DNA from 2 places in the Delftia lacustris genome. Region 2 is predicted to be linked to the other one. Evidence: predicted binding sites of a transcription regulator. Region 2 holds the regulator's gene; the other holds the start of a gene.
The links. The regulator FNR, encoded in region 2, switches genes on or off when oxygen is low (the NO sensors DNR and NnrR bind a similar motif). The targets are predictions, from matches to a motif close to TTGATNNNNATCAA.

Region 1 (14,691 bases), 1.8 Mb from region 2:
AATGGTGCGTTCCAGGTCCTGGACCGCGATGACGATGTGGTCGAGTGGCAAGGTCATGGCAGGGGTGCTTCGCACGGTGTTCAGGCCGCCAGGCGCGCGGCGGCGCTGGAGTCGGTGTGGCGCACTTCGGCGCGGATGTTCTGCGGATTGCGCAGCAGGTTGAGGATGGGGCAGGTGCGCTCCACGGCCTCGAACAGCGCATCGATCTCGGCGCGGCTGGCCGGCGAGTCGATGTGCACGGTGTAGCCGATCTCATGCGGCCAGATGGGCGTGGCCTCGTGGCCGGGCCTGCCGCCGCGCGGGTCGATGATGCCCGTGACCTCGACCTCCAGGCTCTCCACGGGCACCTGTCGCTCGGCCGCCTGGATCAGAAAGATGTGGGTGACGCAGGTGCCCAGCACGCCCAGCTGCAGCTCGGGCGAGCTGGGGCCGAGGTTGTAGCCCGCGAAGTCGGGCGGGCTGTCGCTGATGACCTGGTGCTCGCGTATGCGCAGGCGGCGCACGCCGCTGCGGCCCTCGGCACGCACATGGGCCTTGAGGTGGGCGGGCTGGGCCGTGCCGGCCGCGACGGCGGCGCTGCGGGCGAGCACGGCGGCGCGCTTTTCGGCGAGGTATTCGTTGAGATGGCTCATGGACGGGCTTTCGGTGAAGGAAGTACCAGCCCATTGTTGGGACCGCCGCATGCGCGGCAAACAAACGAATCCGTCTGCGCTTATGCACTGGACAGATATGCGGGGCACCCATCCCTTAGTCGTTTTCCAAATAACGATGCAACTCGATATATGAGCGCAAATATTTGGCATCGATAGCATGAAAAACATGGAGCCGGTCCTGTGGCCGGCAGTCTTGTTTTTCAGCGCCCCAGCGGCGGCGAGGTACGAACGTGTTTTCCCAATCGAAGGCGGGTCAGGCGGCATGGAAGGCCGCGATAGCGGTATTGGCGGGCAGCAGCCTGCTGCTGGCGGCGTGCTCCAGGCAGGCCGATACGGCCCAGGCAGGCGCGGCTGCTGGCCCCGTGGAAGGCGGCACCCTGGTCTACCTGGAGCAGCAGGCCCATACCAACCTCTATCCGCCGGCCGGGGGCTTCTATCCCAACGGCGGCGTGCTCAACCAGATCACCGACAAGCTGACCTACCAGGACCCGAAAACGCTGGAGATCCAGCCCTGGATCGCCGAGTCCTGGACCGTGAATGCCGACGCCACCGAGTACCGCTTCAAGCTGCGCCCCGGCGTGACCTTCTCCGACGGCACGCCGCTGGACGCAGCAGCCGTGGCGCGCAACTTCGACACCTATGGCCTGGGCAACAAGGCGCTCAAGCAGCCCGTGTCCGAGGTGATCAACAACTACGAGCGCAGCGAAGTGGTCGACCCACTGACGGTGAAGTTCTTCTTCAGGAAGCCTTCGCCGGGCTTCCTGCAGGGCACCTCGGTGATCGGCTCGGGCCTGGTCTCGCCGGCCACGCTGGACCGCCCCTTCGAGGAGCTGGGCGACGCCACGCGCATCATCGGCTCCGGCCCCTTCGTGGTGGCCAGCGAGACGCTGGGCAAGGAGCTGGTGCTCAAGGTGCGCAAGGACTACGCCTGGGGTCCCGCCAAGCTGGCCCACCAGGGCCGCGCGCGGCTGGACGAGGTGAAGTTCATCGTCACGCCCGAGGACAGCGTGCGCATCGGCGCGCTGCTGGCCGGCCAGGCCGGGCTGATCCGCCAGATCCAGGCCTACGACGAAAAGCGCGTCGAGGACCAGAAGTTCAGCATCTACGCCCCGCCTACGCGCGGCGTGAACAACAGCGTGGCCATCCGCCCCGACAACGCCCTGGTGGCCGATCTGAAGGTACGCCAGGCCCTGCTGCACGGCACCAATGCCAAGGAGATCGTGGAGACGCTGTTCTCGCCGCGCTATCCGCAGGCGCGCTCGGTGATTGCCTCCACTGCGGCCGGCTTCGTGGACCTGTCGGCCAAGCTGGCCTATGACGAGGCCAAGGCGAAACAGCTGCTGGACGAGGCCGGCTGGACGCTGGGCGCCAACGGCCTGCGCCAGAAGGACGGCCGCGATTTCGTGCTGTCCACCTACGAGTCCCTGCCCCAGCCGCAGAACAAGGAGACGCTGCAGCTCGTGGCCCAGCAGTGGGCGCGCATCGGCGTCAAGCTCAACGTGCTGTCGGGCGACGCGGGCAGCCGCGCCGTGGACACGCTGGACCCCGACAAGACCGGCGTGCTGCCCGGCATGGTGGGCCGCGCCGATCCCGACGTGATCAAGAGCAACTACTACCCGACCAACCGCAACGTGCTGCTGCAAAAGGGCGGCGTGAGCCAGAAGGTCAAGTCCTTCGAGGACACCAAGCTCAACGGCCTGTTCGACGCCCTCGCGGCCGAGACCGATGCCGCCAGGCGCCTGGCGCTGGCCGGCGAGGTGCAGAACTACCTGATCGACCAGGCCTATGTGATCCCCATCTTCGAGGAACCCCAGGCCTTTGCGGGCGCAGGCTGGGTGCGCGACGTGGGCTTCGAGGCCGTGGGCCGGCCCAGCTTCTACAGCACCTGGCTGGCCAGGCGCTGACCGGATCGCACCCTGAGGAACCGCTCCCATGCCGCGCCGCTATCTGCTCAGCCGCATCGCACAGGCCGCCCTGGTGCTGTGGGCGGCCTTCACGGTCTCGTTCATCCTGCTGCAGCTGCTGCCGGGCGACGCCGTGCTGATCAAGTTTCTGAACCCCGAGCTGGGCCTGGGCCCGCAGGAGATTGCCGACATCCGCGCGGCCTACGGCTCGGACCAGCCCGTGTGGCAGCAGTACCTGCACACGCTGGGCCAGTTCCTCACGGGCCATTTCGGCTATTCGCTGCAGGCCGGCGTGCCGGTGAGCCAGGGCCTGGCCACCAGCCTGCCGCCCACGCTCAAGCTCGCGGCCCTGGGCTTTGTCGCAGCCGCGCTGCTGGCCGTGGCGCTGGCGGCGGCTGCCAGCCTGGCGCCCTTTGCCTGGCTGCGCAACGCGCTGTATTCGCTGCCTTCGGTCTTTGTCTCGGTACCCGTGTTCTGGCTGGGGATCATGCTGATCCAGGTGGTGTCGTTCCGCCTGGGCTGGATCGCCGTGATCAATCCCGGCCCCTGGGAAGGACTGGTGCTGCCCACGCTGACCCTGGCCGTGCCGATCTCGGCGCCGCTGGCCCAGGTGCTGCTGCGCAATATCGACGCCGTGCTGGCCCAGCCCTTCGTGGCCGTGGCGCGGGCCAAGGGCGCCTCGCGCCGCTGGGTGCTGCTGCGCCATGTGGCACGCAATGCCCTGCTGCCCACGCTGACCATTGCCGGCGTGCTGTTCGGCGAGCTGCTGGCCGGCGCCGTGGTGACGGAGGCCGTGTTCGGCCTCAATGGCCTGGGCACGCTGACCCAGCAGGCCGTGGGCAACCAGGACACGGCCGTGCTCCAGGCCGTGGTGGTCGTCTCGGCCGCCGCCTTCGTACTCATCAACCTCGCCGTGGATCTGCTGTACCCGCTGCTTGATCCGCGCCTGCGCCATTCCGTGGAGAACCGGCCATGAACACTGCCGTCTCAAGCGCTCTTTCCCCGGCCCTGGATGCCCAGGCCGCGCCCGCCACTCCTACTCCCATTCCCATTCCCATTCCCACGGCGCTGCCAGCGTCGTCCCTGGCCCCTGCGCCAGCCGCCCCGCACCGCAGCTTCGCCTTGCCGGCCCGCCTGCAATCCCTGAAGCGCCTGCCACCCACGCTGGCCCTGGCCTGGCTGGTGATTGCCGTGGCCGCGCTGTGGGCGCTGGCGCCCGGCTGGTTTGCCCACCAGAACCCGATCGCGGGCCAGGCCGGCCAGCAGTTGCTGGCGCCCAGCGCCGCGCACTGGCTGGGCACGGACGCGCTGGGGCGCGACCTGTGGGCGCGCGTGGTGCATGGCGCCGTGCATTCGCTGTCGGGCGCCTTCGTGGCCGTGGGCGTGGGCCTGGCCGTGGGCACGCTGATCGGCCTGCTGGCCGGGGCCACGGGCGGGCGCACGGAAGATGCGCTGATGCGCCTGGTCGATGTGCTGCTGGCCGTGCCTTCGCTGCTGCTGTCGCTGACCATCATCATCGTGCTGGGCTTTGGCACCATCAACGCGGCCATTGCCGTGGGCGTGGTCTCGGTGGCCAGCTTCGCGCGCCTGGTGCGCTCGGAGGTGGTGCGCGTGCGCCGCTCCGACTACGTGGAGGCCGCCTTTGGCAGCGGCGGGCGCTTTGCCGCCGTGCTGTGGCGCCATGTGCTGCCCAACTCGCTGACCTCGGTCATCGCCATGGCCGCGCTGCAGTTCGGCTCGGCGATCCTTGCGATTTCCACCCTGGGTTTTCTGGGCTACGGCGCGCCGCCGCCCACGCCCGAATGGGGGCTGCTGATCGCCGAGGGCCGCAACTACATCGCCACCGCCTGGTGGCTGACCACGGCGCCGGGCCTGATCGTGGTGGCCGTGGTGCTGGCGGCCAACCGCATCGCCACGGCCTTCGCTCGGAGGCCTGCATGAGCGCCGCCATCGAGGAACGCATCCACGCCGCACCAGCGGTGGCAACCACCGCCCCCGTGCTCGAAGTGCAGGACCTGGCCGTGGCCTACCGCGATGCCGCAGGCCAGGCGCAGCGCGTGGTGCACGGCGTGTCGTTTTCCGTGGCGCCGGGCGAGGTGGTGGCCCTGGTCGGCGAGTCGGGCTCGGGCAAGACCACCACGGCGCAGGCCGTGATCGGCCTTTTGGCCGACAACGGCCACCGCGAGCACGGCAGCATCCGCCTGCAGGGCACCGAGGTCTCGGGCTGGCCGGCCGCACGCTGGAACGCCATCCGCGGCCGCGTGGTCAGCCTGGTGCCGCAAGACCCCACCATGTCGCTGAACCCCGTGCGCACGGTGGGCGACCAGGTGGGCGAGATCCTGCGCATCCACGGACTGCGCGACCGCACGGCCGTGCAGGCGCGCGTGCTGGAGCTGCTGGCCCGCGTGGGGCTGTCCCAGCCCGCGCTGCGCGCACGCCAGTATCCGCACGAACTGTCGGGCGGCATGCGCCAGCGCGTGCTGATCGCCATTGCGATTGCGCTGCGGCCCGCCCTCATCATTGCCGACGAGCCCACCAGCGCGCTGGACGTGACCGTGCAGCGGCGCATCCTGGACCTGATCGACGCGCTGCGCCGCGAGACCGGCACGGCCGTGCTGCTGGTCACGCATGACCTGGGCGTGGCGGCCGACCGCTCGCACCGCCTGGTCGTCATGCAGGGCGGCCGCATCCAGGAGCAGGGCCCCACGCTGGAGCTGCTGCGCAATCCGCAAAGCGCCTATACGCGGCGGCTGCTGGCCGATGCGCCTTCGCTGGCGCCCGCACCGCGCCGCACGCCCAGGCCCGCCACCACCGATGACTGGGCCATCGAGGTCGAGGACCTGGTGCACGAGTTCGCGGCCCCCGGCCATGCCTCGGCCCACGGGCGCGGCATCTTCCGCGCCGTGGACGGCGTGTCGCTGCGCGTGCGCCGGGGCAGCACGCATGCCATCGTGGGCGAGTCGGGCTCGGGCAAGACCACCACCATCCGCGCCATCGTGGGCCTGGGCCGGCCCACGGCGGGCCGCATCCGCATCGAAGGCACCGAGGTCACGGGCCTGCGCGGCGAGGCCCTGCGCCAGCTGCGCCGCCGCGTGCAGCTGGTCTACCAGAACCCGTTCAGCTCTCTGGACCCGCGCCAGAGCGTGTTCGACATCATCGAGGAGCCCCTGCTGAACTTCGACCCGCTGCCGGCCGATGAGCGCCGCCGGCGCGTGCACGACATGCTGGAGCGCGTGGGCCTGCCGGCCGCCGTGCTGCAGCGGCGCCCGCATGCGCTGTCGGGCGGCCAGCGCCAGCGCGTGGCGATTGCGCGCGCCCTGGTGCTGCAGCCGCAGGTGCTGGTGCTGGACGAGGCCGTATCGGCCCTGGACGTGACGGTGCAGGCGCAGATCCTGGCCCTGCTCGCCCAGCTGCAGCAGGACCTGGGGCTGACCTATCTCTTCATCTCGCACGACCTTGCCGTGGTGCGCCAGATCGCCGACACGGTATCGGTGCTGCGCGCGGGCCGGGTGGTGGACGCGGGCAGCGTGGAGGAGGTGTTCCAGCGCCCCACCAGCGACTACACACGCGAACTCATGGACGCCATTCCCGGCAAAAGGAGCATTGATTTTGTCCCTCACCCCGCCTGATACCAACCGTGGCCACGGCTCCCGAACCGGCCCGCGCCTGGGCTTCTTCAGCCGCCTGCTCGACGATGTGCCGGCCGGCGAGCGCTACCGCCTGGTGGCCGAGCAGATCGCCCATGCCGAGGCCCAGGGCTTCGACTCGGCCTGGGTAGCCCAGCACCATTTCCATGAAAGCGAGGGCGGCCTGCCCTCGCCCTTCGTCTTCCTGGCCCATGTGGCGGCGCGCACGCGGCGCATCCGCATCGGAACGGGCGTGATCACGCTGCCGCTGGAAAACGCGCTGCGCGTGGCCGAGGATGCGGCCGTGCTGGACCTGCTGACCGGCGGCCGCCTGGAAGTGGGCCTGGGCACGGGCGGCACGGCCGAATCCTTCGAGGCCTTTGGCGTGCAGGGCGCCGAGCGCGGCGCCGTCTTCGCACGCAACTTCGGCGTGCTGCAGGACGCCTGGGCCGGGCGTGCGCTGGCCGGCGGCGTGCGCCTGTACCCGGCCGCGCCGCAGCTGCTGGAGCGCGTCTGGCAGGCCACGTTCTCGGCCGAGGGCGGCGCGCGGGCCGGGGCCAACGGCGACGGCCTGATGCTGTCGCGCACCCAGCCACGGCCCGAAGGCGCGCCGCAGGCCACGCTATCCGAGATCCAGAACCCCATCATCGACGCCTACCTTGCCCGCCTGCCCGCAGGGCGGGCGCCGCGCATCCTGGGCTCGCGCACGCTGTTCGTGGCCGACCGCCACGACGAGGCGCTGCGCTGGGCCGAGGCCGGCCTGCGCCGCGTGGCCCGGCGCCATGCCGCCCAGCCCTCGCAGTGGGCGGCCCGCGTCGATCCGCAGGCGCCGCTGGCCGATCTCATCGCCGCCTACGACGTGCATGTGGGCACGCCCGACGAGGTCATCGCCTCGCTGCGCGCCGACACGGCGCTGGCGCGCGTGAGCGACATCGTCTTCCAGGTGCATTCCATCGACCCGCTGCACGACGCCATCCTGCGCTCCATCGAGCTGACGGCCGCCCATGTGGCACCAGCCCTGGGCTGGCGCCGTGCAGATCTGCAGGCACCCTCTTCCCTCCCCGCAGCCCGGGCCGGACTGCTGCAAGCCGCATGACCATGAACACCACCGTACAGCCCCGTTTTCCGGACGACGTCATCGACCACCTCGCCGGCATCACCCCCGGCAGCGCCCTGGACCGCGTGCGCCGCCACCGCACCGAGGCGCGCACGCAGGCCCAGCAGAGTTTTGCCGCCCTGTTCACGCCCGCCGAGCCCGTGCCCGGCACGGTCTCGCTGCGCGAGCGGCTGGCCCTGGCCGCCTTCACGGCCGGGCTGCATGGCGAGCCGCGCAGCGCCGTCTTCTATGCGAAGGCGCTGGCGGCCGAAGAGGCGGAACTGGCTGCCGCCGTGGCATCCGAAGTCGTGCGGGGCCGTGCACAAAGCCTTCAGCCCGGCAGCGGCCCGCACGGGCCGTACGGCCGCTACCCGGCAGGCCCGCTGAGCCGCGAAGACCAGAGCGGCCCCGCCTATGCCGTGGACCCGGCCCATGCCGCGCTGCTGGGCGCGCGCCTGGCCGCGGCGCTGGCCCATGCGCACCTGCTGGCCTACCACCCGCGCGACGCCAGCGCCGGGGCCCTGCAGGCGCTGCAACAGGCGGGCTGGAGCGAGACGGACATCGTCATCGTGTCCCAGCTGGCGTCCTTCCTGTCCTTCCAGATCCGCGTGGTGGCGGGGTTGCGCGTGCTGGCTGCACGCCCCGCGTCCCCGGCAGCCCATCAACCCACCCTGCAAGCCCAGCCATGACCTCAACGAACTCCGCCGCTCCCCAGGTCTTCACCCAGGAACAGCTCGACTGGCTGCCATGGATTGAGCCGCTAGACGAAAGCGAGCTGACCGAACGCCACCATGCAGGCCTGGTCGATGCCTCACGCGCGCAGTCCCCCTACTTCCGCCTGCTGGCGCGCGACCCCGACACGCTGGGCGCACGCACACGCACCGACAAGGACATCTTCTACAACCCCGACGCCGGCCTGCCGCGTGCCGAGCGGGAGCTGGCGGCCGCTGCCACCTCGCGCGCCAATGGCTGCATCTACTGCGCCTCGGTCCATACGCGCTTTGCCACGCACTTCTCGCGCCGGGGCGGCGACGTGCAGCGCCTGCTCGACGAGGGTCCGGGCACGGACCTGGGACCGCGCTGGAACGCCATCGTCACGGCGGCCGTGGCGCTGACCCAGACGCCGCCTGCGCTGGAGCCCGCCCACATCGATGCGCTGCGCGCCGCCGGCCTGGACGATGCCGCCATCTCCGATGTGCTGCACGGCACGGCCTTCTTCAACTGGGCCAACCGGCTCATGCTGTCGCTGGGCGAGCCACGGACCACCGCATGAGGGCTTTCGCCCTCACCACAGGCCCAGCAGCTTCCACCAGGCGCTGCCGACCACGGCAAAGACCAGCAGCTCGATCACGCACATGGCCGCGCCCACGCGCCACCAGTTGCCCAGCGTGACATAGCCGCTTCCGAAGATGATGGGCGAAGTGCCGGTGGCGTAGTGGGTCAGCGTCATCATGATGGCCGAGCCGGCCGTCATCATCAGCATGAAGGGCACGACATAGTCGGCAGGAATCAGCTGCGCGCCCACGGTCAGGAAGGCCAGCATCATGGCGCTGATGTGGGCCGTGGTGCTGGCGAACAGGTAATGCGAGAACACGAACACGCCCACCAGGATGGCCGCCACCGGCAGCCAGTCCAGACCGCTGGCGACGATGGCGTTCTTCATGCCCACCGCGAACCAGGACACCACGCCCAGCTTGTTGAGCTGCTCGGCCAGCATGACCAGGGCGCCGAACCACACCAGCGTGTCCCAGGCGCTTTTCTCGGACAGCACGTCATCCCAGTCGATGGTGCCCGTGATGATCAGCACGAACAGGCCCAGGAAGGCGACCACCGTCGGGTCCAGCGTGAAGGCAGGCCCGAACAGCATCTGCGGCACGTTGGCCCACAGCAGCAGCATCAGGCCGAAGGTGCCCAGCATCACGCGCTCCTTGCCCGACAGCGGCCCCATGCGTGCCATCTCGCTGCGCGCGTACTCCACGGCATTGGGCGTGGCCTTGAGTTCGGGAGGCGACAGCAGGTAGATCACCAGCGGCATCAGCAGCAGGCACAGCAGGCCCGGCAGCAGCATGTACAGCGCCCAGGTGGTCCAGCTCAGGTGCAGCGCCTGGCCCGTGGCCTTGGCCACGAAGTCCACCACCAGCGGATTGGGCGCCGTGGCGGTCAGGAACATGGCCGAGGTGATGGGATTGGCGTGGTAGTTGACCAGGGCCAGATAGGTGCCCACCTTGCCCTGCGTACCCTTGGCCGGGTCCGACTCGAAGGCATTGGCGATGGACTTCATGATGGGGTGCACGATACCGCCGCCGCGCGCCGTGTTGCTGGGCGTGAACGGTGCCAGCACCAGCTCGCAGATCGCCAGGCCGTAGCCGATGCCGATGGTCCGCTTGCCCAGCAGCGCGATGAACATCAGTCCGATGCGGTTGCCCAGCCCCGTCTTCTTGAGGCCGCGCGAGATCAGGATGGCCACCACGATCAACCATATCAGCGGGCTGGAAAAGCTGCTCAGCGCATCGGTGACTGCGCCCTTGGACGAGCCTGACGTGACCTGGGACAGCGAGACGATCACGATGGCCATCAAGGCCATCACGCCAATGGGCATGACCTTGAGGATGATGGCCACGATGGTGGTCAGGAAAATGGCCACCAGCTGCCAGGCCTTGGGCGTCAGCCCCTCGGGCACGGGCACCAGCAGCAGCCCGAACAGCACGGCGGTGGCGATCAGCGCCGGCACCAGCCGGAACGGCACGGCCGACTTGAAGTAGCGGAACAGCGAGGCAATCTTCTCGAGCATGTGGATCCTTTGCGTTGCCGGAGCGGCGCCGAGAGAGCATGGCCTGCCGGGAGCAAAAGCCCACCAGCCTGCACGGGCACTGGCGGCCGCGCCGCATGACTGACATCATGATGCAGTGCAGCATGAGCCCGGCTTCCAGCGGGCGCCTGCGCCACCGAAGTTTGACAGGCATCAAGGCCGGGCCAGTAAACCTGGCGACCCAGGCCACCGAGCCCCGCTCACATGACAGCATCCCCAGACCGGGTGCCTTTCGCCCCGGTGTACCCATGCAGTGAAAAAAGGAGAAAAGCCGACATGCCAGCCAACCGATTCTTGCCCGAGGAATGGGAATGCCGGCTCCAGGAGATCGACCTGGAGATCGCCCGCCACGCCGTCATCTGCAAGATCCCGCTGCTGCAGGCCGGCGTGGTGGAGCGCGTGCTGGCCGATGACGCCAGCGTCTGCGGCGGCGACCACGAGGCCGCTTTCAAGACCCTGCGCGGCCTCTTGTACATGCACTACACCGAGCTGCTGCACATCAGCGAGGTGCTCAGCCCCGATGCCGCCCAGGAAATCGCCCACCGCGTGCGCCTGCGGCTGGGCCAGCGCATCGGCAACCAGCTGGGCGGCTGATGCCGGGCTGTCTGCCTGGCCTTTGCCCTGGCGCGAGGGCATGAAAAAAGGGCTACGACAGTTGTCGTAGCCCTTTTCAATTTGGTTGCGCGAGAAGGATTTGAACCTCCGACCTTTGGGTTATGAGCCCAACGAGCTACCAGACTGCTCCATCGCGCGGTATTCCAAAATTATAGCAGATTATTCAGCTGCCTTGGCTTCGGCGGCGCCTTCTTCAGCGCGCTCGACCAGTTCCACGAAGGCCATGGGGGCGTTGTCGCCCACGCGGAAGCCCATCTTCAGGATACGGGTGTAGCCACCAGGACGCTTTGCGAAGCGGGGGCCCAGCTCGTTGAAGAGCTTGGTCACGCTGTCGCGGTCGCGCAGGCGGTCGAATGCCAGGCGGCGGTTGGCAACGGTGTCGACCTTGGCCAGGGTGATCATGGGCTCGATCACGCGGCGCAGTTCCTTGGCCTTGGGAACGGTGGTCTTGATGGCTTCGTGCTCGATGAGCGAATTCATCATGTTCTTCAGCATCGCCAGGCGGTGCGAAGAGGTGCGATTGAGTTTGCGGAGGCCGTGACCGTGACGCATGGTGCTTTATTCCTAAAATATGTAATTAGGGCTTGCGCAAACAAGGATGCAAGCCTGGACCCGTTACCGGATCTGCAGCTTGCCTCAACCGAATTTGCGCAAGTTGTTGATTAATTCGGGCAGCCGTATCAGGTACTGCCCGAGGCACTGAGGCTCTCCAAAAAGGAGAGCCCGCAATTATAGTGCTTAGCGCTTTTCCAGGCCAGCAGGCGGCCAGTTCTCCAGCTTCATGCCCAGCGTCAGACCGCGGGAAGCCAGGACTTCCTTGATCTCGTTGAGCGACTTGCGACCCAGGTTGGGGGTCTTGAGCAGCTCGTTTTCGGTACGCTGGATCAGGTCGCCGATGTAGTAGATGTTCTCTGCCTTGAGGCAGTTGGCCGAACGCACGGTGAGTTCCAGCTCGTCCACGGGACGCAGCAAGATGGGATCAAAGGCGGTTGCGGCACCACGGCCACCGGCCGGAGCATCGAAGACGCTGGCGATATCGCCGCCGTCCAGCTGAGCGAACACGGCGAGCTGTTCCACCAGGATCTTGGCGGATGCGCGCACGGCGTCCTCGGCAGTGATCGCACCATTGGTTTCGATCTCCACCACCAGCTTGTCGAGGTCGGTGCGTTGTTCAACGCGGGCCGATTCGACGGCGTAGCTCACGCGCTTGACGGGCGAGAACGAAGCGTCCAGCACAATGCGGCCGATCGACTTCGTGGACTCGTCGCCATAGCGGCGCACGTTGCCGGGCACATAGCCGCGGCCCTTCTCGACCTTGATCTGCATGTCCAGCTTGCCGCCTTGCGACAGGTTGGCGATGACATGATCAGGGTTGATGATTTCCACGTCGTGGGGCGTTTGGATGTCGCGCGCCGTCACGACGCCTTCGCCATCCTTGCGCAGGGAGAGCGTGACCTCGTCGCGGTTGTGCAGCTTGAACACCACACCCTTGAGGTTCAGCAGGATGTTGACCACATCTTCCTGGACACCGTCAATGGACGAGTACTCGTGCAACACACCAGCAATCGTCACTTCCGTCGCTGCGTAACCCACCATGGACGAGAGCAGGACACGGCGCAGGGCATTGCCCAGCGTATGGCCGTAGCCACGCTCAAACGGCTCCAGAACAACTTTGGCGCGATTGTGGCCAAGCTGCTCGACATTGATCGTCTTGGGCTTCAGCAAATTGGTTTGCATGCAGACTTCCTCTCAATACCCCCGGCTCGTTACACCGGTAAGGCTGGTGAAGCACCCCAGCGCGATGCCTCGCGGCTGGGGGACGGTTTTACAGAAATGTCGCTGCGCGGAATTAACGCGAGTACAACTCAACGATCAGGGATTCGTTGATGTCTGCACCGAACTCGTCGCGGTCAGGCGACTTCTTGAACGTGCCTTCAGCCTTGTCGGCCGACACTTCCACCCATGCGGGGAAACCGACTTGACCAGCCAGTTGCAGGGCTTCGACGATGCGGGCCTGCTTCTTGGACTTTTCACGCACGGCGACCACGTCACCCACCTTCACCATGTAGGAAGGGATGTTGACGGATTGGCCGTTGACCGTGATGGCCTTGTGCGACACCAGCTGACGCGCTTCCGAGCGGGTCGAGCCGAAGCCCATGCGGTACACCACGTTGTCCAGACGCGACTCCAGCAGCGACAGCAGATTGGCACCGGTGTTGCCCTTCTTCTTGTCGGCGGCTTCGAAGTAGCGGCGGAATTGCTTTTCCAGCACGCCGTACATGCGCTTGACCTTCTGCTTTTCACGCAGCTGCAGGCCGAAGTCGGAAGTACGCTGACCGGAAGTGCGGCCGTGCTGACCGGGCTTGGTGTCGAACTTGGACTTGTCGGCGATCGAGCGACGTGCGCTCTTCAGGAACAGGTCAGTGCCTTCACGGCGGGAGAGTTTGGCCTTGGGGCCGATATAGCGTGCCACTTGATTTCCTTTGTGTCATCTGCCGTGCACAAGCACGGGAGCCGCCCGCGATGTTACACATCTGGGCGGCGGTGGGCTTGGTGAAAAAGCTTAGATACGACGGCGCTTTTGAGGGCGGCAGCCGTTGTGGGGAACCGGCGTCACGTCCGCGATGGAAGTGATGCGGATGCCCAGGGCGCCCAGGGCGCGAACCGAGGATTCACGGCCGGGACCGGGACCCTTGATTTCGACGTCCAGGTTCTTGATGCCCTGTTCGATGGCAGCACGACCAGCCACTTCCGAAGCCACCTGGGCAGCGAAGGGCGTCGACTTGCGCGAACCCTTGAAGCCCTGGCCACCCGAGGAGGCCCACGACAGAGCGTTGCCTTGGCGGTCGGTGATGGTGATGATCGTGTTGTTGAACGAAGCGTGCACGTGGGCAATGCCGTCCGAAATGTTCTTACGGACTTTCTTGCGAACGCGCTGTGCAGCGTTGTTTGCGGGAGACTTAGCCATAGTGATCTTTCAATCTCTTTATTTCTTCAAAGCCGCGGCACCCTTGCGCGGACCCTTGCGGGTACGTGCATTCGTGCGGGTACGCTGACCACGCATGGGCAGGCCACGACGATGACGGAAACCGCGATAGCAACCGATGTCCATCAAACGCTTGATGTTCATCGTTGTTTCGCGACGCAGATCACCTTCCAGCGTCAGGGAAGTCAGCTGATCGCGGATCTTTTCCAGATCGCCGTCAGTCAGTTCCTTGATTTTCTTGGAATATGCGATGCCAGCGGCTTCGCAGATCTTGCGTGCAGTGGTGCGACCGATCCCATAGATAGCGGTCAGGCCGATTTCAGCGTGCTGATGCGGCGGGATGTTAATGCCAGCGATACGTGCCATTATTCGTCCTCAAACTTTCCTATCAACCCTGGCGCTGCTTGTGGCGCTGGTCCGTGCAGATCACTCGCACCACACCCTTGCGGCGGATGATCTTGCAGTTACGGCAGATTTTTTTGACCGAAGCCGAAACTCTCATTTCATTCTCCTAAAACTCTACATCCGTTACGGCCTATCGACCGGGAAACATGCCCGCGATGGATAGATCGAATGGGCGTCTACTAACTCTTACTGGACCCGCCGGCACCGCCGGCCAGGCCCATCACTTAGTTCAATTGCCAAGTGTCGCTTTGAAGTTCGCCTTTTTGAGGAGCGATTCGTACTGTTGCGACATCATGTAGTTCTGCACCTGGGCCATGAAGTCCATGGTCACCACCACAATAATCAGCAGTGATGTACCACCGAAGTAGAACGGGACGTTGTACTTCAGGATCAGGAACTCGGGCAACAAGCACACGAATGTGATGTACACCGCACCAGCCAGGGTCAGGCGAACCAGGATCTTGTCAATGTAGCGGGCCGTCTGGTCACCGGGACGGATCCCGGGGATGAAGGCACCACTCTTCTTCAGGTTGTCGGCGGTTTCCCGGCTGTTGAACACCAGGGCCGTGTAGAAGAAGCAGAAGAAGATGATGGCGG
Region 2 (14,691 bases):
GCACAACGAGATGCCTGCCCAGAAGGACAAGCTGACCGAGGCGCAGATCGCGGTGCTTGCCTCCTATGTCTGGGGCATGTCGCACAAAGACGGCGCAGTCCGTCAATAAGGACAGGGGGCGGCGCTGCGGCGCCGCCTTTTTGCCTTTTTGAGTTTTCAGATATTCCAAAAAACCAAGGAACCCACCATGAAGCCCGAGAACGGGGATGATGCCGGGAAGCCTCCCCGCAAAGTCATTCCGATCACGCCTGCCGACCCGGACCCGGGCCAGCTGGTGTCGATGTTCGAGTCCGAGAAGAAGGTCTACCCGCGCTCCATCAGCGGTGTCTTCGCACGCTGGCGATGGGCTCTGGTGTTTCTCACCCAACTGGTTTTCTATGGCCTGCCCTGGCTGGAATGGGGGCAGCGCCAGATGGTGCTGTTCGACCTGGGTGCGCGGCGCTTTTACCTGTTCGGGCTGGTGCTGTACCCGCAGGATTTCATCTACCTGGCGGGCCTGCTGATCATCTCGGCGCTGGCGCTGTTCCTGTTCACGGCCGTGGCCGGTCGCCTGTGGTGCGGCTTTTCCTGCCCGCAGACGGTCTACACCGAAATCTTCATGTGGGTGGAGCGCAAGGTCGAGGGCGACCGCAGCGCGCGCATGCGCCTGGACAAGAACGGCTGGACCTTTGAAAAGCTCTGGAAGAAGTCGCTCAAGCAGTTGCTGTGGATTGCCATTGCCCTGTGGACCGGCTTCACCTTCGTGGGCTACTTCGTGCCCATCCGCGAGCTGGGCGGCGAGCTGCTGGCGCTGCAGGGCAGCTGGCAGGTTTTCTGGGTGCTGTTCTACGGCTTCGCCACCTATGGCAACGCCGGCTACATGCGCGAGCAGGTCTGCAAGTACATGTGCCCCTATGCGCGCTTTCAGAGCGCCATGTTCGACCGCGACACCATGATCGTCAGCTACGACACGGGCCGGGGCGAGCCGCGCGCGCCGCGCACCAAGAAGGTGGACTACAAGGCCCAGGGCCTGGGCGACTGTATCGACTGCAAGATGTGCGTACAGGTCTGCCCCGTGGGCATCGACATCCGCAACGGCCTGCAGTACGAATGCATAGGCTGCGGTCTGTGCATAGACGCCTGCAATTCCATCATGGACAAGATGGAGTATCCGCGCGGCCTCATCCGGCTGACCACGCAGAACGCCATGGCCGGCCTGTGGCGGCGGGCCCAGGTGCTGCGCCGCATCTTCCGTCCGCGCGTGCTGGTCTACTCGGCCGTGCTGATCGGCCTGAGCATGGCCATGATCGTGAGCCTGGCGCTGCGCCAGTCGGTCAAGGTCGACGTGATACGCGACCGGGCGTCGCTGTCGCGCATCGTCGCGGGCGGCAAGCTGGAAAATGTCTACCGCCTGCAGATCATGAATGCCACCGAGCAGGCCCAGCGCTACCGCATCAGCGCCCATGGCCTCGACGGGCTGGAGCTGGCGTCCGAGCAGGAGGTCGAGGTCGGCCCGGCCGAGACGCGCGGCATTGCGGCGCGGCTGCAGATTCCCTACGGTTCCGCCGAGCCGGGCTCGCACACCGTATTCTTCGATATCGATGCCGTGCATTCAGGCGCGGGACGCGCGTCCGAAAAGGCCGTCTTCCTGGTGCCCCGGTGATATGTCTGGCCGGCACCGCCCAGGCTGCGCCGGCTGTTTGAAAGAAAGAGGTTATCCATGTCTTCCAGTCCCGCAGTCTCCGCGCCCGCCACGGCCCCTTCGCATCCGGACGCCGGCAAGCCCTGGTGGAAGTTCGCCCATGTCTGGCTCGTGGTGGCCGGCCCGGCCGCCGTCGTGGTGGCCGGCGTGGTCACGGCCGTCATTGCGATCAATGGCGCCGATCCCGTGATCGATCCTGACTATTACCGCAATGGCATCACCATCAACGAGCGTGCCGATGGCGTGCGCGAAGTGCCCAAGAGCCTGGCGCCCGCGGTCACCGGCCGCAACCACGCGGCCACGCCCGCGCAGGACCATCCCACGGACCGCTGAACGCAGGAAAATGCCGTGCACAAGGCCGCAGTCGCGGCCTTTTTTGTATGGTGGATGGCATCTCCAGCATGCGCGAGGGCCAAGGGTTTCCTACAGGCAGTGCAGGGTGCGCAGGGCTTGGCACGGTGCGAGGGCGGCGCGCACAATGAAAGCCAACCCTCGACAGCTCAAGGAGATCGCTGATGTTGGCCCAACGCTGGATGTGGATTGCCTGGCCGGCCTTTCTGGCCGCCGCCGTGATGGAGATGCTGGTATTCGCCTTCGTGGACCCGCTGGAGCTGCACTGGCTCGGCGACCTGGGCTGGTCGCGGCAGGGAATCTACACGCTGGCCTTCTTCGCCTTCTGGGGCGTGACCATGCTGTCCAGCCTCATGACCACCATGCTGGGACGCTCCACGCACGATCTCAACGACGGCGTGGTCTCCGAGCCGGACCCAAATCTGGCCATGCAGGGCCTGGGGCGCGATTGAACCTGCGTGCACTGCAATGGCAATGAACAAGGCCCGCGATCGCGGGCCTTGTTCATTGCCGGGGGGCGGGGCCTTGCGGCCTCACTGGCACTGCTGGCTGTTGACGATGCGCTTGAGCGCGTCCGTGTCCAGGATGCGCAGATGGCGCTGGCGCACCTCGATGATGTTTTCCTCGGCAAACTTCGAGAAGGTGCGGCTCACCGTCTCCAGCTTCAGGCCCAGGTAGCTGCCGATTTCCTCGCGCGTCATGCGCAGCACCAGTTCCGACTTGGAAAAGCCCCGGGCGTGCAGGCGCTGCACCAGGTTGAGCACGAAGGCGGCCAGGCGCTCCTCGGCACGCATGCTGCCCAGCAGCAGCATCACGCCATGCTCGCGCACGATCTCGCGGCTCATGACCTTGTGCACATGGTTTTGCAGGGCCGTGACCTCGCGCGACAGGTCCTCCAGCTTGTCGAAGGGCATGACGCAGACCTCGGCGTCTTCCAGCGCGACCGCATCGCAGGTGTGGTGGTCGTTGACGATGCCATCCAGGCCGATGATCTCGCCGGCCATCTGAAAGCCCGTGACCTGGTCGCGCCCGTCCTCGGTGGCCACGCAGGTCTTGAAGAAGCCCGTGCGGATGGCGTACAGCGAGGTGAAGGACTCACCGTTGCGAAACAGCAGGCCGCCGCGCTTGACCTTGCGGCGCGTGGCCACGATGTCGTCGATGCGCTGCATCTGCTCGGCATCCAGGCCCATGGGCATGCACAGCTCGCGCAGGTTGCAATTGGAACAGGATGCTTTGATGGTCTGAAGGTTCATGGAGTAAACATCAGCGGCGCAGCAGTGCGCCGGCGGTGACCTCGTGGATGGCGATGAGTTGGATCAAATTGTCGCAGCACTGCCGCGAACAACTCTTGATATGAGTCAAGGACGCGGCCAATGGGCTGCGGCACAGTGGACGACATTAGAGGAAAAAACCCATGACCGCTGTCACCCCAGAGCTGCTGCGTCGCTTCGACGTACCGGGGCCCCGATACACCTCGTTCCCCACGGCCGATCGTTTCGTGGAGGCTTTCGGTGCTGAAGACTATATCCTGGCACTTGAGCACCGCAAATCGAGTACCGCAGCGCGGGCCATGCCTTTGTCGCTGTATGTGCATGTGCCGTTCTGCGAGTCGCTGTGCTACTACTGCGCCTGCAACAAGATCGTGACGCGCCACCACGATCGCGCGGCCGTCTACCTGGACTACCTGGCGCGCGAGATGGCCTTGCACACGGCCCATTGCGGCAAGGGCCAGGCCGTCAGCCAGCTGCACCTGGGCGGCGGCACGCCCACCTTCTTCTCGGACGATGAACTGCGCACGCTGATGGCCCTGCTGCGCGAGCATTTCAAGCTGGAGCCGGGCGGCGAATACTCCATCGAGGTCGATCCGCGCACCGTCAGCGTCGAACGCCTGGCCGTGCTCAAGGAGCTGGGCTTCAACCGCCTGAGCTTCGGCGTGCAGGACTTCGACGAGCAGGTGCAGATCGCCGTGCACCGCGTGCAGCCGGCCGAGCAGGTGTTCGCGCTGGTGGCGGCCGCACGGCAGCTGGGCTTTGCCTCCATCAACGTGGACCTGATCTACGGCCTGCCCAAGCAGACGCCCGAGTCCTTCGAGCGCACGCTGGCCCAGGTCAATGCGCTGCGGCCCGACCGTATCGCGCTCTATGCCTATGCCCACCTGCCCGAGCGCTTCAAGCCGCAGCGGCGCATCGCGGCCGAGGACCTGCCCCAGGGCGCCGACAAGCTGGCCATGCTCTCGCGCTCCATCGCGGCCTTCATGGAGGGCGGCTATGTCTACGTGGGCATGGACCACTTCGCCTTGCCCGAGGACGCGCTGGCCGTGGCCAAGCGCCAGGGCCGGCTGCATCGCAACTTCCAGGGCTACAGCACCCAGCCCGACTGCGACCTGATTGCGCTGGGCGTGTCGGCCATCGGCAAGGTGGGGGCCAGCTACAGCCAGAACGCCAAGACGCTGGAGGAGTACTACGACGCCATCGACGCCGGCCACCTGCCCGTGGTGCGCGGCCTGGCACTGTCGCGCGATGATCTGGTGCGGCGCGCCGTCATCATGGCCATCATGTGCCAGGGCGCCGTGCTGTTCGAGCCCATGGAGCAGGCCTGGCTGCTGGGCTTTCGCGAGTACTTCGCCCCCGAGCTGGCGGCGCTTCAGGACCTGCAGGCCAAGGGGCTGGTGCAGATCAGCGACGAGGGATTCCAGGTCACGCCCATGGGCTGGTACTTCGTGCGTGGCGTGGCCATGCTGTTTGACCGATATCTGCAGGCCGACAAGAACCGGGCGCGGTTTTCGAGGATCATCTAGGCCCCATGCTGTTGTCGCTGCTCTGGACCGCTTTGATCATGGGGCTCGTCGGCGGGCCCCATTGCCTTGCCATGTGCGCCGCGCCCTGCAGCGTGGTCACGGGCGGGGCGGGGCAGGGCACGGTACAGGGTGGTGGGCAGGTGGTCGCCGTCCATGGACTGCAAAGCCGGCTGTGGCTGCGCACGGCGCTGTTCCATGGCGGGCGGCTGGCCGGCTATGCCAGCCTGGGCGCTGCCTCGGCGCTGGCCATGGAAAGCCTGTCCTGGCTCACCAGCCAGACCACGGCGCTGCAGCCGTTCTGGACGCTGACCCATGTCGCCGTGATGGCCTGGGGCCTGGCCATGATGGTGCAGGCCCGCCAGCCCGCCTGGCTGGAGTCTGCGGGCCGCGCCGCCTGGCGGCGCGTGCAGCCCTGGGTGTCCGCCCCTGGCGGCACGCTGGCGGCGGGCTATGCCTGGGCGCTCATGCCCTGCGGACTGCTGTATTCGGCCGTGCTGGTCGCCGCGCTCAGCGGTGGCCCCTTGCAGGGCGCATCGGCCATGGCGGCCTTTGGCGTGGGCAGCGGGCTGTGGCTGGTGGCCGGCCCCTGGCTGTGGCGGCTGGGCCGCCAGCGCCTGAACGGCCTGCGTGCCGAATGGGGCACGCGGCTGGCCGGCCTGATGCTGGTGGGCGTGGCCGTGTGGGCGCTGTGGATGGACCTGATCTACAAGCCCAGTCTCTGGTGCCGATGAACAACAGCGGGGGACAGACTTGGTCCTGAGGGTCGCGGATTGACTGCAAGGCCCTCAGAACTGGAGATAATGCCCGAATCATCGGCTTACATTTGCCGATTCCTTCAGCCTCGGGGCCGTTGCCGCGCGTGAACCATTCCGTCCTCATCGATATCCGAGACCTCCGTCCGGGCATGTTTGTCCAGCTCGATGTTGGATGGCTGAACCATCCCTTTCCGGTCAGCAGCTTCAAGATCACCTCCAGCGCACAGATCCAGACCCTGAAATCCCTGGGCCTGGAGGCGGTGCGCTGCGTTCCGCACAAAAGCGACGCCTGGCCGGCCGAGGTGCGCACTCCGCCGCCGCAGCCGCTGCCCGCTGTGGCGGCCGCCGCAGCCGAACCCGCCGAGGAACCTGCACCCGCAGCGCCGCTGCTGCTGTCCGTGCCCAACTGGCGCGGCCGGCTGGAGGACTGCAATGCGCGCTTTCAGAAGGTGGAGCGTGGCTATGTGGCCATCGAAACCACCCTTGCCAGCGCGCCCGAGCAGGCGCGCATGCCCACCGAAGCCCTGGTCGACGGCTGCCTGGCCGAACTGGCCGGCCCGCAGGACGTGGCGATTCACCTCCTGTCCGATGGCGTGGGCAGCAACCAGAGCGTGCATGCCGTCAACGTGACCGTGCTCGGCCTGCTGCTGGGCCGGGCCCTGGGCCTGGAGGCTGCGCTGCTGCGCGACCTGGGCCTGGCGGCGCTGCTGCACGATGCCGGCAAGCCGGTGGCCGGCGCCGAGGGCATGCACGGCCTGGCCCTGGAGTCTTCCGTGCCCGACGCGCTGCGCGACCGCTACGAGCGCCATGTGGGTGAATCGGTGGCCATCGCCATGCGCATGGGCCTGTCGGCCCAGGTCACCACCGCCATCGCACAGCACCATGAGTGGGCCGACGGCACGGGATTCCCGCTGAGCCTGGTGGCCGAGGACATGGAGCTCACGGGCCAGATCCTGGCCCTGGTCAACACCTATGACCGCCTGTGCAATCCCGGCGATGCGCAGACGCCGCACACGCCGCACGAGGCGCTGTCCATGCTGTTCAGCCGGCTGCGCGACAAGTTCGCCGCGCCCGTGCTCAATGGCTTCATCCGCATGATGGGCGTGTTCCCGCCAGGTTCGGTGGTGGAGCTGACCGATGGGCGCCATGCCATGGTCATGTCCGTCAATGCATCACGGCCGCTCAAGCCTTCGGTGATGGTCCATGACGCCAGCGTGCCGGCCGCCCAGGCGCCCGTGCTGGCGCTGGAGCTGTTTCCCGCGCTGGGCATACGCCGGGGCGTGGCTCCTGCGCAGTTGCCGCGCGAAGCGCTGGACTATCTGTCGCCGCGCCGGCGTGTCTGCTATTACTTTGAACGGGCGGTGGAATTGGATCCGCCGAAGGTGGCGTCTTGAACAAGCAAGCGCTCAACCGCGCCTGGCCCCGCCTGCTCGATGCACTGCAGGAGGCGCTGTGGCTGATTGATGCCCGCAGCCTGAAGGTGCTGCGCGCCAACGCCGCCAGCGAATCCGTCACCGGCTATGAGACCGATGCCGCCGTGGGATTGCCCGTGCAGGTGCTGGCCGCCACGCCGCAGCAGCAGGCGTTCTGGAGCGACCCTTTCAACTGGCAGGCCGGCGCCCAGTTCATTTCCGAGGTGCGCCGTGCCGACGGCCAGCTGGCGCCCGTGGAGATGCGCGTGCGCGCGCTCGACGGCGAGGTGCTCCTGGTCAGCATGCTGGACCGGCGCGAGCAGGCGCTGCACGAGGCCGAATTCGAAAGCCTGCTGGGCGAGTTGCGCGCCACGCTGGAGTCGGCGGCCGACGCCATCCTGGTGTGCGATCCCGATGGCCGCATCCGCGCCTTCAACCACCGATTCGCCACGCTCTGGGGCATTCCCGAGGCGTTGCTGGTGCGCCGCAACGACGCGGCCATCCTCGATCACCTGGCCGGCCAGGTGCGCGATGCCGAGTCCTACGCGCAGCAGTTGAAGCTGCTGTCGGCCCAGCCCCTGATGGAAGCGTCCGACGTACTGGACCTGCGCGACGGCCGCATCCTGGAGCGCCGCGCCGTGCCCCAGCTGCGCCGGGGCCTGCCCATGGGGCGCATTTTCTCCTTCCGCGACATCACGGCCGAGGCCCAGACCCAGGCGGGCCTGGAGCTGGCTGCGCGGGTCTTCGAGTCCAGCCTGGACGGCATCTTCATCGCCGATGGCCACATGGACGTGGCACGCACCAACCCGGCCTGCGAACGCTTGCTGGGCGGCATGCCCGTGCAGGGCCGCACGGTGGAATCGCTGTTCGAAGCCACCGAAGACCCATCCGACACGCTGGGCGACCTGGCCCGCATACAGTGGCATCAAGGCGGCTTCTGGGAGGGCGACCTGTGGTTGCGCCAGGCCGGCGGTGCGCGCTGCGCCGTGCGCCTGTCCTGGGTGCCGCTGCGCAATGCGCAGGGCGACGTGGTGCAGAGCATCGGCTTCATGCGCGACCTCACCCAGCAGCGCGTGGCACAGCAGCGCATCGAACAGCTGGCCTACAGCGACGCGCTCACCGGCCTGCCCAACCGGCTCAATCTCACGGAGCGCGTGGATGCGGCCATCGAGGCCGCACGCGCAGGCGGCACGGTGTTCAGCATCCTGTTCATCGACCTGGACCGCTTCAAGATCATCAACGACTCGCTGGGCCACCAGTTCGGCGACCGAGTGCTCAAGCTGGTCGCACAGCGCCTGAGCGACTGCATGCGGCCCGTGGACATCCTGTGCCGCCTGGGCGGCGACGAGTTCGTGCTCTACCTGCACGGCTGCAACGCCGAGCTGGCTGCCGCGGTGGCCAGGCGCATCCTGCAGGAGATGGAGCGGCCCTTCCTGCTCGACGGCCTGGGTTTTTCCGTGCAGTGCAGCATCGGCGTGGCCCAGTACCCGGCCGACGGCCTCACGCTGGACGAGCTGATCCGCCAGGCCGACACGGCCATGTACCGCGTCAAGGAGCGGGGCCGGGGACATTTCAGCTTCTACCAGCCGCAAATGAGCGCGGGCCTGCTGTCGCGCATGAAGCTGGAGCATGCCATGCGCCAGGCGCTGGAGCATGGCCGCATGGCCGTGTACTTCCAGCCCCAGGTGCACATCGACAGCGACCGCATCGTCGCGGCCGAGGCGCTGCTGCGCTGGACCGACCCCGAATTCGGCGTGGTCTCGCCCGGTGTCTTCATTCCGCTGGCCGAGGAGTCGGGCTACATCGTCACGCTGGGCGCCTGGGTCATGGAGCAGGCGGTGCAGGAGGCTGCGCGCTGGCAGAAGCAGGGCATGCCGATCAAGGTGTCGGTCAACGTCTCGGCGCTGGAATTTCGCCAGTCGGGCTTTGTCGAGCGCGTGACCGAGCTGCTGCGCCGCTACGGCCTGGAACCCCATCTGCTGGAGCTGGAGCTGACCGAAAGCATCCTGCTGCAGGATGCACAGGACATGGCGCTGCGCGTATGCCAGATCGCCGATCTGGGCGTGGGCATGGTCATCGACGACTTCGGCACCGGCTACTCCAACCTGGCCTATCTGAAGAAGCTGCCCATCTCCAAGATCAAGATCGACCAGAGCTTTGTGCGCGGCCTGCCCAGCGACGAGGGCGACCAGGCCATCGTCGGCGCCATTATCAGCCTGGGTCTGGCGCTGGGCGTGGAGATCGTGGCCGAGGGCGTGGAAACGCACGAGCAGCTGACGGCCATCCACCGCATGCAGGGCCACTACTTCCAGGGCTTTCTGTGCGCGCCGGGCCTGCCGCGCGAGCAATTCGGCGAATGCCTGCAGGCCCAGCGCGCCGGCATCGGCGCCATCGCCTACCGGCAGAGAATGGCCCAGGTGGCAAGCGCTCAGCTGCCCGCGCTCAAGCCCTTCCAGAGCATGTAGGCCGCCAGGCCGAACAGCAGCGTGGCGAAGATCCGCTTGAGCTGGGCCACGGGCAGCCGGTGCGCGGCCCGCGCGCCCAGCGGCGCGGTCAGCACGCTGCAGCAGGCCAGTGCCAGCAGGGCCGGCAGCCACAGGTAGCCCAGCGAATATTCGGGGCGTCCCGCGTCACCCGCGCCTGTGAAGATCAGGCCTGCCGCATTCACCACGGCAATCGGAAAGCCCAGCGCCGCGCTGGTGCCCACGGCCATGTGCATGGGCACCGAGCAGCGCATCATGAAGGGCACGCTGATGAAGGCCCCGCCCGCACCCACCAGCCCCGAGATGAAGCCCAGGCCCGTGCCGGCACCGTACAGCCCCAGCGGCCCCGGCAGGGCGCGCGTGGCCGTGGGCTGGCTGTTGCTGCGCAGCATGCGCAGCGCCATGTAGCCGATGAACACGCCAAAGAACAGCGCCAGGTACTTGCCACGCAGCAGTGCGAAGACTCCCAGGCTGGCCAGCAGCCCGCCCGTGATGATGCCCGGCGCCAGGCTGCGCACGATGTCCCAGCGCACGGCGCCGCGACCGTGGTGGGCGCGCAGGCTGGAGATCGAGGTGAACACGATGGTGGCCATGGCCGTGGCGATCGCCATCTTCACGGACAGGTCCGGGCCGACCCCGCGCTTGTCGAGAAAGTAGGTCAGAAACGGCACAAGCACCATGCCGCCGCCCACTCCCAGCAGGCCGGCCAGGAAACCGGAGCACAGGCCCAGCAGGGCCAGTTCGAGAAACAGCAGATCAGGCATGCGGCGGCAGATCGGTAGTGGAGGGGCGGGCAACAAAAAACCCGGCGCACCGTGGAGGTGCGCCGGGTTGGAATCAGGTGTCTGCAAAGACCACCGGGCCGTCATCCTGAACCGGGGTTCAGGGGGGCAAGGGCAGCCAGACGTTGGGTTCATCTGACGCGAGACGATCACGCTCGAATGGCAATGTACCAAGCCCGGGCTCATAGAGCATTGGTCCAAGGAACTATAAAGCCCGGCGGGTTTGCAGACGCCTCCATTCTAAGGCCGTTGATCAGGCCCGCGATCAAGTTCTTTGAACGGCATGGGCTTTTCATTGACATGGGCGATGCAATGAAAACAGCCTCCGAAGAGGCTGTCGTGCGGGGCAAGGAAAGGCAGCGGCGGCCCAGGCTCAGATCAGCCGCGCATCGCCCTCCAGGGCCTGGTCCAGGCGCAGCACCAGTTGCTCGGCAAGGGCCTGCTGGCGCGCACGCTCGGCCAGCTCCTCGGGGCTGGGCTCGGGCGGCTGGGATGGGGCGTTGTGCTGGGAAGCGGCCTCGTCATGCAGGGACTGCATCTCGGCCTGGGCCGTGGCCATGGCGCTTTCCTGGGCTTCGCGGTCCAGCACGTCGAAGGCCATGTTCAGCGCGGACAGCACGGCCACGCGCTCGCGGGAGCGGACCTTGCCGCTGTCGCGGATGCGGGTCATGGCCGTGTCCACACGGCGCACGGCTTCGAGCAGACGCTCTTCCTGGCCATCGGGGCAGGTCAGCACATAGCTTTGCTGCAGGATTTGCACTTCGATCTGCTTCATGGGCGTTCGGGGCGTCGGCGGTTGCGAAGGGGTCAGGCCCCCTGGTTGGAGGGCAGGCGCTCGATCAGGGCATCGACGCGGGCCCGGGCGGCGTTGAGCCGCGAGCGCAGCGAATCACGCTCCTGGGTCAGGGCCGCCACCTGCTCGGCGAGCAGCGCATTGGTGCGTTGCAGTTCCTCGTGGCGAACCAGCAGGCGCTCCACGCGCTCTGCAATGTGGTCGAGGGAAGTCTGGGAGGTCATAGACGCTGAGATTGTAGGACGTGCGAACGAAGTGAGCACATTCCGTGGAAGTATCCGAGGAAACCTGGTAACAGGCAGGCGTACACGGCTTGACGTCAGCGCCTTGCTCGGGTATTGGAGAGCGAGCGCCAGACTGTCTCACAAAATCGTAGCGCCATCTGTAGGACTCGTCTGCTTCGGCGGGATGTATTGCGTAAGCATTGGTTGCGGCCGCGGTGCGGGCGCGCACTACAATGCGCCGCGCGGAGCGAACACATGAACATTGACCTTGGCCAGGGCGGGGCACGCTGCCCGGCGCTGCTGATCACTTCCACGGCTTCGGGCCAGGGCAAGACCACGCTGACGGCTGCGCTGGCGCGGCTGCATGCGCGCCAGGGCCGGCGCGTGCGCGTGTTCAAGTGCGGCCCCGACTTCCTGGATCCGCACTGGCATGAACTGGCCAGCGGCGCGCCCGTGCACAGCGTAGACCTGTGGATGACGGGCGAGTCCGACATGCGTGCACGCCTGCACGCAGCCGCCTGCGAGGCCGATCTCATCCTGGTGGAAGGCGTCATGGGGCTGTTCGACGGCACGCCCTGCGCGGCCGATGTGGCCGAGCGGCTGGGCCTGGCGGTACTGGCCGTCATCGACGCCTCGGGCATGGCCGGCACCTTTGGCGCGCTGGCCCATGGCCTGCAGTACTATCGGCCGGGCCTGCGCTGGGCCGGCCTGCTGGCCAACCGGGTGGGCAGCGCCCACCATGCCGATCTGCTGCGTGCCGGCCTGCGCGATCCCTCGCTGTGGCTGGGCGCGCTGGCGCGCGTGCAGGGCAAAGGCGCCGCCTCGCTGCTGCCCGAAAGACACCTGGGCCTGGTCGCCGCACATGAACTGGACGATGCGCTGGTGCGCCTGGACGTGGCCGCCGACGCGCTGCAGGCTACGCCGCTGGGCCAGTTGCCCTGGCAGGCCGGGCCGGGGCAGGGCGCCAGCTGGCAGGACTGGTCCGTGGATTTTGAGCTGCCTGCCGAACGCACCGAGCAGGTGCAGCCCTGGCTGGCGGGCCGCACCGTGGCCGTGGCGCGCGATGCGGCCTTCAGCTTCATCTATGCGGCCAACCTCGACTGCCTGCGTGCCATGGGCGCGCGGCTGGCGTTTTTCTCGCCGCTGGCCGGCGAGCGCCTGCCGGATTGCGATGCGCTGTGGCTGCCCGGCGGCTATCCCGAGCTGCACCTGGATGCTCTGGCCGCCAATGCCGCGCTGCGCGGCGACATCGCCGGCCACGTGGCTGCCGGCCGCCCGGTCTGGGCTGAGTGCGGCGGTATGCTGGCGCTGTGCGAGCGACTGACCGACACCGCGGGCCGGACCACGGACCTCTGGGGCCTGTTGCCCGGCCATGCCTGCATGCAGCCGCGCCTGGCGGGACTGGGCATGCTGCAGCTGCCCACGCCCTGGGGCCTGCTGCGCGGCCACACCTTTCACTACAGCCGGCTGGAGACTTCCATGACCGAGGCCGGGCGCAGCAGCCGTCCGGGACAGGACGCCCATCCCGACCGGGGCGAGGCGCTGTACCGCCACGGCAGCGTGCATGCCAGCTATTTCCATGCCTGGTTTGCCTCGCAGCCGCGTGCCGTGGCCGCGCTGCTGGGCGCCGACATTCATCCGGGGACCGCGTGATGACCGAGCCCATCTCCACCGTTTCGCTTCCCCGCAGCCAGCTCATTGTGGGTGGCCAGAAAAGCGGCAAGTCGCGCCGCGCCGAATTGCTGGCGCGCGCCTGGCTCGATGGCGCACCGGACCGCGAGGCCGCGCTGATCGCCACCGGCCAGCCCTGGGACGACGAAATGCGCGAGCGCATCGCCCGCCACCGGCGCGACCGCGCCGAGCGCGTGCCCGGCATGGCCACGCTTGAGGAGCCGCTGGACCTGGCCGCCATGCTTGCGCGGCACAGCACGCCGCAGCGCCTGCTGGTGGTGGACTGCCTGACGCTGTGGCTGACCAACTGGATGATGCCGGCCCAGCCTTCCGAGGAACTGGCGCGTGGATGGTCGGGCCAATGCGCGGCCTTTCTTGACGCCTTGCAGGGCGCGCCCGGCCCGGTGATCCTGGTCGGCAACGAGATCGGCCTGGGCGTGATTCCGCTGGGATCGCAGGTGCGCGCCTTCGTCGATGCGCTGGGCGTGCTCAACCAGCGTGCGGCGCAAAGCTGCGAAACCGTCACGCTGATGTGCGCCGGCCTGCCGTTGGCGCTCAAGGGCCCGCAGCCGTGAGGCCATGGCGTCTCGCCCTGTGGGGCCTGGCGTTGGCACTGGCGCTGTCTGCGGCGCAGGCTGCCATCCGGGTCACGGACGGGCGGGGTGTCCAGGTGGAGCTGCCCGCGCCGCCGCAGCGCATCGTCAGCCTGCTGCCCTCGCTGACCGAGACCGTGTGCGCGCTGGGCGGCTGCCAGCGCCTGGTGGGCGTGGACCGCTATTCGAACTGGCCGGCCCATGTGAAGACCCTGCCCGTGATGGGCGGCGGAATCGATCCCAACATCGAGGCCATCGTCGCGCTCAAGCCCGATCTGGTGCTGGTGTCCATGGCCTCGCGCTCGGTGGCGCGGCTGCAGGCCTTGGGCCTCAAGGTCGTGGCGCTGGAGCCGCGCACCCATGCCGATGCGCAGGCCGTGCTGCGCACCGTGGGCCAGTTGCTGGACCTGCCGCCCGAGCAGGGTGCCGACCGGGTCTGGGCCGCCATCGAGGCGCGCATGCAGGAGGTGGAGCGCAGCATGGCGCCCGCGCTGCGCGGGCAGACCGTGTATTTCGAGGTCAACCGTGGCCCCTTTGCCGCAGGCGAGTCCTCGTTCATCGGCGAGACCCTGGCACGCCTGGGCATGCGCAACATCGTGGGCGCGCAGCTGGGGCCGTTCCCGCGCATCAACCCTGAATTCGTGGTGCGCGCCGACCCGGACTTCATCCTGGGCGGCGACCGCAGCCTGGGCACTTCGGGCGAGCCCTATCCGGGCTGGGGCCGCATGCGCGCCATGCAGGCCGGGCGCGTCTGCCGCTTTGAACCGGCCGAGCTGGACGTGCTGGTGCGCGCCGGACCACGCATGGCCGAGGGCGCCGCGCTGATGGCGCGCTGCCTGAACGGGGCCGCACGGTGAGGCAGGCCCGCAGGCACCACAGCGGCCTGGCTGCGCCGTGGATGGCGCTGGCCCTGCTGGCCGTGAGTGCCCTGCTCATGCTGCTGGGTGCGGGCGTGGGCAGCACGGGCTGGGAAAGCGTGTGGGCCGCGCGCAGCGATCCGCTGTCCTGGCAGATCGTCACCGAGATCCGGCTGCCGCGCACGGCGGGCGCCTGGCTGGCCGGCGGCCTGCTGGGGCTGGCCGGGGCCATTGCCCAGGGCGTGTTCCGCAACCCGCTGGCCGATCCCTATCTGCTGGGCAGCGCCTCGGG

Region 1: the regulator FNR is predicted to act here: its motif matches at 10,232-10,245, upstream of U6958_RS31215 (DASS family sodium-coupled anion symporter).

Annotation. Positions count from the first base shown of each region.
Region 1 covers NZ_CP141274.1:6,511,861-6,526,551, forward strand. The annotation lists gene U6958_RS31170 (VOC family protein) at 1-57, opposite strand, end outside; gene U6958_RS31175 (OsmC family protein) at 81-632, opposite strand; gene U6958_RS31180 (TIGR04028 family ABC transporter substrate-binding protein) at 884-2,557, shown strand; gene U6958_RS31185 (ABC transporter permease) at 2,586-3,533, shown strand; gene U6958_RS31190 (ABC transporter permease) at 3,530-4,498, shown strand; gene U6958_RS31195 (ABC transporter ATP-binding protein) at 4,495-6,186, shown strand; gene U6958_RS31200 (putative FMN-dependent luciferase-like monooxygenase) at 6,167-7,279, shown strand; gene U6958_RS31205 (CMD domain protein) at 7,276-7,968, shown strand; gene U6958_RS31210 (alkylhydroperoxidase domain protein) at 7,965-8,552, shown strand; gene U6958_RS31215 (DASS family sodium-coupled anion symporter) at 8,565-10,070, opposite strand; gene U6958_RS31220 (hypothetical protein) at 10,365-10,682, shown strand; tRNA gene U6958_RS31225 (tRNA-Met) at 10,765-10,841, opposite strand; gene rplQ (50S ribosomal protein L17) at 10,863-11,255, opposite strand; gene U6958_RS31235 (DNA-directed RNA polymerase subunit alpha) at 11,442-12,440, opposite strand; gene rpsD (30S ribosomal protein S4) at 12,553-13,176, opposite strand; gene rpsK (30S ribosomal protein S11) at 13,267-13,671, opposite strand; gene rpsM (30S ribosomal protein S13) at 13,690-14,055, opposite strand; gene rpmJ (50S ribosomal protein L36) at 14,078-14,191, opposite strand; gene secY (preprotein translocase subunit SecY) at 14,324-14,691, opposite strand, start outside.
Region 2 covers NZ_CP141274.1:4,718,272-4,732,962, reverse strand. The annotation lists gene ccoP (cytochrome-c oxidase, cbb3-type subunit III) at 1-109, shown strand, start outside; gene ccoG (cytochrome c oxidase accessory protein CcoG) at 188-1,642, shown strand; gene U6958_RS23035 (FixH family protein) at 1,700-2,014, shown strand; gene U6958_RS23030 (hypothetical protein) at 2,197-2,484, shown strand; gene fnr (fumarate/nitrate reduction transcriptional regulator Fnr) at 2,566-3,285, opposite strand; gene hemN (oxygen-independent coproporphyrinogen III oxidase) at 3,447-4,829, shown strand; gene U6958_RS23015 (sulfite exporter TauE/SafE family protein) at 4,835-5,560, shown strand; gene U6958_RS23010 (HD-GYP domain-containing protein) at 5,734-6,978, shown strand; gene U6958_RS23005 (bifunctional diguanylate cyclase/phosphodiesterase) at 6,975-9,461, shown strand; gene U6958_RS23000 (sulfite exporter TauE/SafE family protein) at 9,425-10,243, opposite strand; gene U6958_RS22995 (cell division protein ZapA) at 10,635-11,036, opposite strand; gene U6958_RS22990 (hypothetical protein) at 11,069-11,278, opposite strand; gene U6958_RS22985 (cobyrinate a,c-diamide synthase) at 11,534-12,931, shown strand; gene U6958_RS22980 (bifunctional adenosylcobinamide kinase/adenosylcobinamide-phosphate guanylyltransferase) at 12,931-13,524, shown strand; gene U6958_RS22975 (ABC transporter substrate-binding protein) at 13,521-14,399, shown strand; gene U6958_RS22970 (iron ABC transporter permease) at 14,441-14,691, shown strand, end outside.